Regions from separate parts of the Sanguibacter sp. A247 genome, predicted to be linked through region 1. Evidence: predicted binding sites of a transcription regulator. Region 1 holds the regulator's gene; the other holds the start of a gene.
What was found. The regulator LexA, encoded in region 1, represses DNA repair genes until DNA is damaged. The targets are predictions, from matches to a motif close to TCGAACANNTGTTCGA.
Positions count from the first base shown of each region.

Region 2: the regulator LexA is predicted to act here: its motif matches at 2,645-2,660, upstream of uvrA (excinuclease ABC subunit UvrA).

Region 1 is NZ_JBQPRE010000005.1:41,244-45,658, forward strand. It holds gene ACTVCO_RS11200 (ATP-dependent DNA helicase) at 1-61, shown strand, start outside; gene ACTVCO_RS11205 (L-lactate dehydrogenase) at 120-1,109, shown strand; gene lexA (transcriptional repressor LexA) at 1,248-1,988, opposite strand; gene ACTVCO_RS11215 (LysM peptidoglycan-binding domain-containing protein) at 2,203-2,586, shown strand; gene nrdR (transcriptional regulator NrdR) at 2,684-3,193, shown strand; gene ACTVCO_RS11225 (DUF5302 domain-containing protein) at 3,300-3,476, shown strand; gene serA (phosphoglycerate dehydrogenase) at 3,602-4,415, opposite strand, start outside.
Region 2 is NZ_JBQPRE010000003.1:117,211-121,625, forward strand. It holds gene uvrB (excinuclease ABC subunit UvrB) at 1-851, shown strand, start outside; gene ACTVCO_RS08740 (TerC family protein) at 1,065-2,165, shown strand; gene ACTVCO_RS08745 (YciI family protein) at 2,300-2,584, opposite strand; gene uvrA (excinuclease ABC subunit UvrA) at 2,691-4,415, shown strand, end outside.

The sequences.
Region 1 (4,415 bases):
GGACCGCGCGGTCGTCCTCTCGGCGCTCCGTAGGCTCACCAGCGACCACACCCCTGACTAGGGTGTGCGTAGGTGGTCCCTGCGGGCTGCCGATCGACACATCGATACGTGGAGGAACGATGCCGAACATCAGCCCGGAACGCGACGAGCACACTGCCCTGCGCACGACCAAGCTCGCCGTGGTCGGAGCGGGGGCCGTCGGTTCGACGCTCGCGTACGCGGCGCTCATGAGGGGTGCTGCCCGGACCGTCGCACTCTTGGACATCAACGCCGCGAAGGTGGAGGCGGAGGTCCTCGACCTGTCGCACGGCGTGCAGTTCGTTCCCGAGGCTCAGGTCATCGGGTCGGACGACGTCGCGGTGTGCGCGGATGCCGACGTCGTGGTCGTGACGGCGGGCGCCAAGCAGAAGCCGGGTCAGTCGCGGATCGAGCTGGCGGGCGCGACGATCGACCTCATGCGCAGGATCCTCCCGGGCCTTGTCGAAGTTGCTCCGAACGCCGTCTACGTCATGGTGACCAACCCCGTCGACGTCGTGACGTACGCGTCGCTCAAGATCTCGGGGCTGCCGCCGAGCCAGATGTTCGGGTCCGGAACGGTGCTCGACACCTCGCGTTTGCGCTTCCTCATTGCACAGCACTGCGGCGTTGCCGTGCAGAACGTTCATGCGTACATCGCGGGCGAGCACGGCGACACAGAGATTCCCCTGTGGGACTCTGCGACGATCGGTGCGGTCCCGCTGCGCGAGTGGAACCGTCAGTCCGAGCACCACGGCCCGTTGCGCGACGCGGACCGTGAGCGGATCGCGCACGAGGTGGTGAACTCCGCCTACCGGATCATCGAGGGCAAGGGCGCGACGAACTACGCGGTCGGGCTCGCGGGAACCCGCATCATCGAGGCGGTGCTCAACAACGAGCATTCCGTGCTCCCTGTCTCGGCGCTTCTCACCGACTACTACGGCATCTCTGACGTCTGCCTGTCCGTGCCCTCGATCGTTGGTCGTCGCGGCGTGTACGAGCAGCTTCAGGTGCCGCTCTCTGACACCGAGTACGACGGGCTGAAGACGTCGGCGGACAAGCTGCGCTCGGTCGCGCGGCAGTTCGGGTTCTAGGCGAGGCGCTTGCGCGACGTTCGCGTCGGGCATGCGTGCACAACGGCGAAGGCCCCCTCGGAGGAGGGGGCCTTCGCCGTCGTGCGGACCGTGGCCCCGACGGGCGGGGCCGATGCGGGGTCTGCGGCGCGCTCGGGGCTACAGCGCGCGGAGCACGGAGACGACGCGGCCAAGGATCTGGGCGTCGTCGCCAGGGATCGGCGCGTACGCGCTGTTGTGCGGCAGCAGCCAGACGTGCCCCGACGTGCGCTTGAACGACTTGACCGTGGCCTCGCCGTCGATCATCGCGGCGACGATCTCGCCGTTCTCGGCGACCGGCTGACGTCGGACGACGACCCAGTCGCCGTCGCAGATGGCCGCGTCGATCATCGAGTCGCCCTGGACCTTGAGCATGAAGAGCTCGCCGTCGCCGACGAGCTGACGCGGGAGCGGGAAGACGTCCTCGACGACCTGCTCCGCGAGGATCGGACCGCCGGCCGCGATCTGGCCGACGAGAGGCACGTACGACGGTTGCGGCCGGGAGTCGGCCTCGGCTGCGGAGTCATGCACGATGCGTGGTGAGGGACGCTCTGCTGCGTCCGTCACGGGCGAGAGCTCGGTTGCGACGACGCGGGCGTCGTTCGCCTGAACGATCTCGAGAGCGCGCGGGCGGTTGGGGTCGCGGCGCACGAAGCCCTTGCGCTCGAGCGCCTCGAGCTGGTGCTTGACGCTCGACGGGCTAGTGAGCCCCACCGCCGCACCGATCTCGCGCATCGTCGGCGGGTAGCCGCGGTCGCTGAGGGAAGCGCGAATGCACTCGAGCACGGCACGCTGGCGTCCCGTCAGTGCCCGTGCCGCGGGTGCGTCGGGCCCGGGGGTCCCGGAGGTTGTCTGCGTCACGTGCTGCTCCCTCGTCGCCCTCCGAATGTCGGAGGCTCGTGGTCGGCTGTCGCTCGTCAGCCTAGGGGAGCGCGCGGTCCGGTTCAAACACCCGTTCGATCGTGTCTCGACAATGTCCCTCCCGGCTGCTAGAAATAGAACAACCGTTCGACGTACATGCGTTCGAGGGGCTTCCGTTCAGCGGAAGGGTCTCGGCAGACGGAGGAGCATCGAGATGAGCACCATGAGCCTGGCGGCCTCGCCCCGCACGACCCGCGTCGCGCAGGTGCGGCGCGCGGCACCGCAGGCTGAGAACGCACCGCTGCGTCTGACGCGACGCGGTCGGCTCGTGCTCGGCGCCCTTGTCGCGCTGACCTTCCTCCCCGTGGGGCTGTGGTTCGCCGGTGAGGCAACTGCCGATGCGCCGCAGGGCGCCCAGGCGGTGACCGTGCGCACGGTCGGTGCGGGTGAGTCGCTCTGGGCGATCGCATCGTCGGTGACGTCACCGGGTGACGATGTGCGGGTTGCGCTACGCGAGATCGCGCGGCTCAACGGGTTGACAGGATCGCAGATCGCAGCGGGCCGCCAGCTTGTCGTCCCCGTGGTCGAGGCCAAGTAGCGGTGGCAGTGTTCCGCATGGCGCGCCTTCTTGCGCCATGCAGCGAGCGGGCCTAGAGTCGCGGTGCCCGCCGATGTGACATCCCGTGAGGACGCCCATGCACTGCCCGTTCTGCCGGAACTCCGACTCCCGCGTCGTCGACTCCCGCACGTCCGATGACGGGCTCTCGATCAAGCGCCGGCGTCAGTGCCCCGAATGCGGGCGGCGCTTCTCGACGATCGAGACGTCGAGTCTCACGGTCGTCAAGAGGTCGGGTGCGACAGAACCGTTCTCGCGCGACAAGGTCGCCGCAGGCGTTCGGAAGGCTTGCCAGGGTCGGCCCGTGAGCGATGACGATCTCGCGTTGCTCGCGCAACGGGTCGAGGAGTCGATCAGGGGCGCAGGGAGCGCCGAGATCGACGCCAACGAGATCGGCCTGGCCATCCTTGGCCCGCTGCGGGATCTCGACGAGGTCGCCTACCTGAGGTTCGCCAGCGTCTACCAGGACTTCGGCTCGCTCGATGATTTTGAGGCAGCGATCACTGCGTTGCGCGCGGACCATGAGTCCGCCGCCCAGGTCGCGAGCAGCGGCGGGACGGGCAGCCCGGACGGTGGGCTCGAGGACTGAGCGGCGGTCCGTGCGGCATCCGCGGGCGCATATCTAGTTGGCACCGGGGCCGCCCGCGAGAGAGGGTAGACCTGCCGCACCCGCGGTAGCTGACGAGGAGGCGCCCATGGCTGACCACGATGATCGTTCTGTCCCTGAGGACATCAAGGAGAAGTTCCGTGCGGCTCTCGCCGCGAAGAAGGGCAACGAGCGCACCGCAGACGGCGCATCCAACACGGGGGCCGTTCACGGCTCCGAGACCGTGGGAAGCACGCAGCGGACCTTCCGTCGTAAGTCTGGCTGAGCTCGCACGCCCTGCGCCGCGTGACGCATCCATATGACATCGGGCTTGCACCTCGCAAGAGGTGCAGGCCCGATGTCATGCGAGGGGCGAGCGTCAACGGTCACGCGTCCGTGCGCCGCGCCTGCTCAGTCGAGAAGCCGCAGCCGGACGGTTGCTTCGAGCTGGGACAGCTCCGTGACAGCATCCGTCGAGATGGTCGAACCCGCGTCGGTGACGACGTACCCGATGTCGCCACGCGTGCCGAGGAGCTGGCCGACGATGTTGACGTCGTGCGCCGCAAGGATCTGGTTGACCTTCGCGAGCACGCCGGGAACGTTGCGGTGCAGATACGTGAGGCGGCTCGCACCCGTGTGCTCGAGCGCGAGGTTCGGGAGGTTGACAGACAGCGTGGTCGAACCGGTTGCGAGGTAGTCCCGGATCTTCGTCGCGACGAACTGCCCGATCGCCTCCTGCGCCTCCTCGGTCGATCCGCCCGTGTGCGGCGTGAGGATGACGTTCGGCAGCCCCTGGAGCTCGGAGATGAACGGGTCACCCTTGCGCTTGGGCTCCTGCGGGAATACGTCGACCGCGGCACCCGCGATGCGGCCCGCCAGGATCTCGTCACGCAGAGCCGCGTAGTCGGGAACGAACCCGCGCGAGAGGTTGAGGAAGATCGAACCTTGCTTCATGCGTCCGAAGTGTTCCGCCGTGAACATACCCGCGTTGCCCGCGCGGCCATCGACGTGAAGGGTGACGATGTCGGAGATCTCGAGCAGCTCGTCGAGCGTCTCCATGCGACGCGCGTTACCGAGCGCGAGCTTCTCCGCGGAGTCGTAGAAGACGACCGACATGCCGAGGTTCTCGGCAAGGACCGAGAGCTGGGTCCCGATGTTGCCGTAGCCGATGATGCCGAGCGTGCGGCCCCGGACCTCGTGCGCGCCCGTCGCCGACTTGTTCCAC
Region 2 (4,415 bases), on a different contig from region 1:
GGTTGTCGGACGGCACGGTCGAGCAGATCATCCGGCCGACGGGGCTCATCGACCCCGAAGTGATCGTCAAGCCCACGAAGGGCCAGATCGACGACCTCCTCGAAGAGATCCGGACGCGCGTCGAAAAGCAGGAGCGCGTCCTCGTGACAACCCTGACCAAGAAGATGTCAGAGGACCTCACGGACTACTTCCTCGACAAGGGCGTCCGCGTGCGCTACCTCCACTCGGAGGTCGACACGCTCGCGCGGGTCGAGCTGCTGCGCGACCTGCGGCTCGGCGTCTATGACGTCCTCGTCGGCATCAACCTCCTGCGTGAGGGCCTCGACCTGCCCGAGGTCTCGCTCGTCGCGATCCTCGACGCCGACAAGGAGGGCTTCCTCAGGTCGGCCAAGTCGCTCATCCAGACCATCGGTCGCGCGGCCCGTAACGTCTCCGGACAGGTCCACATGTACGCGGACAAGGTGACGGCCGCGATGCAGACGGCGCTCGACGAGACCGAGCGTCGCCGCGAGAAGCAGATCGCCTACAACACGGAGCGCGGGATCGACCCCCAGCCTCTGCGCAAGAAGATCGCCGACGTGACCGACATGCTCGCACGCGAGGACCTCGACACCGCCGAGCTGCTCGCCGGCGGCTACCGCAAGACACCCGCGGGACGGTCGGGCAGGGCCCCGGCGGGGGAGCGGGCCGTCGTCGCAGCAGCGGGTGATCTCGCAGAGCTCGTGCAAGAGCTGACGGACCAGATGCACGCTGCCGCGGCGGAGCTCCAGTTCGAGCTCGCGGGGCGGCTCCGTGACGAGATCTCAGGGCTCAAGAAGGAGCTGCGCCAGATGCGGGCGGCCACGGAGTGAGGCGCGCCACGCGGGCCACGGGCTGCTTGCTGCCGCGCGCACGGCACATCTCCGGTTAGCATGGGACGGTTGGAGGGGAGTATCCCCATCACGATGGTGTCGTCATCACGGCGGGCTCCGTAGCCTTCCCGGTGCCATCGGTCCGGCCTCGCGTGACGCGACGGGCGGGAGAGACCTCCGGTACACCATGCTCTGTACCGGAGGGAATACTCGGTGCTCGACATTCACTTGTCCGTGTGGCTCATCTCAGCCGCAGCGGTCCTCGGACTCATCATCTTCGACTTCTACGCGCACGTGCGGACGCCGCATGCGCCTACGTTCAAGGAGTCGGCGATCTGGTCGGCGGTCTACATCGCCCTCGCGATCGTCTTCGGCGTCGTCTTCATGATCGCGGTGGGCCCAGCCCACGGCGGCGAGTTCTTCGCCGGGTACATCACCGAGAAGAGCCTGTCGGTCGACAACCTCTTCGTCTTCCTCCTCATCATGACCTCCTTCCGCGTGCCGCGAGAGAACCAGCAGAAGGTTCTGCTCGTCGGCGTGGCGATCGCGCTCATCATGCGCACGATCTTCATCCTGCTCGGCGCCGCGGCGCTCAACGCGTGGTCGTGGGTCTTCTACCTCTTCGGTGCGATTCTCCTGTGGACCGCGTGGAAGCAGGTCCAGCCCGAGTCCGAGCACGAGGACAAGGTCCCCGGCGGCGCGATCGTCGCGCTGTTCAAGAAGATGGTCCCGACCGTCGACGAGTACAACTCCGACAAGCTCACGGTGAAGAAGAACGGCAAGCGCTTCCTCACGCCGATGTTCCTCGTCATGCTGGCGATCGGGTTCACCGACCTGCTCTTCGCGCTCGACTCGATCCCCGCGATCTACGGCCTCACTCAGGAGCCGTACGTCGTCTTCATGGCGAACGCGCTCGCCCTGCTCGGCCTGCGCCAGCTCTACTTCCTCATCGGCGGCCTGCTGGACCGGCTCGTCTACCTGGCCCAGGGCCTCGGCGTCATCCTCGCCTTCATCGGCTTCAAGCTCATCTTCCACGCGATGCACGTCAACGAGCTGTCGTTCGTCAACGGCGGCAAGGCCATCGAGTGGGCACCTGAGATCGGGATCGCGACGTCGCTCTCCGTCATCATCGGGACCCTCGTCATCGTGACGATCGCAAGCCTCTGGAAGACGCGTCGTGACGCAGCCAGGGCGGGCGACGCACCTGACGACCAACCGCACCTGCCCGAGCCCGTCCGCGAGGAGGAGCTCGAGCCGCTCACGACGGAGGCCGGAACGCCCAACAGCGTCGACGGCGAGCGCTCGGGCCAGTAGCCCGGCGCACGCATTGCGGGACGCTCCCGCACAACGGAGGGGCAGCGGCGACGAGCCGCTGCCCCTCCGTCGTCGTTCTCGACGCGCCCTGGGCGCAAGTGACAGGCCTGTGCCCTGGGCGCGAGCGACGACCCTCAGACGAGCGCAGCCCAGGGGCCGATGACGGGCTTCCACTCGGCGACGTCGACCGTCTTGAGCACGCCGGCCGCGGCGAACGGGTCGCCGCCGAGGAGCACGTCGAGCTCGGGTCGACCCTCGACGTTGAGGAGGAGGAGCGCGCGCCCGCCCTCGAGGGGTCCTGAGGCGAGCAAGGTGCCTGCCTCGAGCCGTGAACGCAGGTACGCCCGGTGCTCGGGGCGGACGGCGTCGAGCGTCGCGGTGTCGTCGGTGTACGTGTACTGCACGGAGTAGACGGTCATGGTCCCATCGTGGCAGGACGCGCTGCGGCGCGTCGGGACGGTCCACGCCATGTCGACACGTCGAACACATGTGCGAAGGGGTGCTGGTCTGCACTACGATGACCGGGTGAGTGATCGACTCGTTATCCAGGGCGCCCGTGAGCACAATCTTCGGGGCGTCGACCTTGACCTACCTCGCGACCGCCTCATCGTCTTCACAGGCTTGTCGGGGTCCGGCAAGTCGTCCCTTGCGTTCGACACCATCTTCGCGGAAGGGCAGCGGCGCTACGTCGAGTCGCTGTCCGCATACGCGCGCCAGTTCCTCGGGCAGATGGACAAGCCTGACGTCGACTTCATCGAAGGGCTCTCGCCCGCGGTGTCGATCGACCAGAAGTCGACCAACCGCAACCCGCGCTCGACGGTCGGCACGATCACCGAGGTCTACGACTACCTCCGTCTGCTGTTCGCCCGGGCAGGCACGCAGCACTGCCCCGTCTGCGGCGAGCGGGTCGCCTCGCAGACACCCCAGCAGATCGTCGACCGGCTCCTCGAGCTTCCGGAGGGTACCCGGTATCAGGTCCTCGCCCCCGTAGTGCGCGGGCGCAAGGGGGAGTACGCAGAGCTCTTCAAGGAGCTGCAAACCAAGGGCTTCGCACGCGCGCGCGTCGACAACGAGGTCGTGCAGCTCGCAGATCCGCCGCAGCTTGAGAAGAAGCTCAAGCACTCGATCGAGGTCGTCGTCGACCGCCTCGTCTCGCGCGAGGGTGTCCAGCGTCGCCTCACGGACTCGATCGAGACGGCGCTCGGTCTCGCAGGCGGTCTCGTCGTCGTCGAGCTGGTCGACCTTCCTGAGGACGACCCCGAGCGTGAACGACGGTTCTCCGAGCACAGGGCCTGCCCCAACGATCACGTCCTCACGCTCGACGAGATCGAGCCTCGGACCTTTTCGTTCAATGCGCCGTACGGCGCCTGCCCGGAGTGCACCGGCATCGGGGTCCGCCTGGAGACCGACCCTGAGCTCGTCGTGCCAGACGAGGAGCGCACGCTCCGCGAGGGCGCGGTCGCGCCGTGGTCCCAGACGTCCTCGGAGTACTTCGAACGAGTGCTCACGGCTCTTGCCGAGGAGCTCGGGTTCTCGATGGACGTCCCGTGGCGCGCCCTCCCCGAGCGCGCCCGCGAGGCGATCCTGCACGGACGCAACCACAACGTGCACGTCCGCTACAAGAACCGCTGGGGTCGCGAGCGGCAGTACTCCACAGGCTTCGAAGGGGTCATGACGTTCCTCGAACGTCGGCACTCCGAGACCGAGTCCGAGTGGTCGAAGGAGAAGTACGAGGCCTACATGCGCGAGGTCCCGTGCCCTACGTGCGCGGGCACGCGGCTCAAGCCTGAGGTCCTCGCAGTCAAGGTCGACGGGCGCTCGATCGCCGAGGTGTGCTCGATGTCCTTGCGCGAGGCGCACGCATTCCTTTCGCACCTCGAGCTCGGCCAGCGCGAACGGGTCATCGCGGGGCAGGTCCTCAAGGAGATCGACGCGCGTCTCGGCTTCCTGCTCGACGTCGGTCTCGACTACCTCACCCTCGCCCGGGCCGCCGGCTCGCTCTCGGGTGGTGAGGCCCAGCGCATCCGGCTCGCGACCCAGATCGGCTCCGGTCTCGTCGGCGTGCTCTACGTCCTCGACGAGCCCAGCATCGGACTGCACCAGCGCGACAACCGTCGCCTCATCGAGACCCTCACGCGACTGCGTGACCTCGGCAACACGCTCATCGTCGTCGAGCACGACGAGGACACGATCCGCATGGCGGACTGGATCGTCGACATCGGCCCGGGTGCCGGCGAGCACGGCGGACGG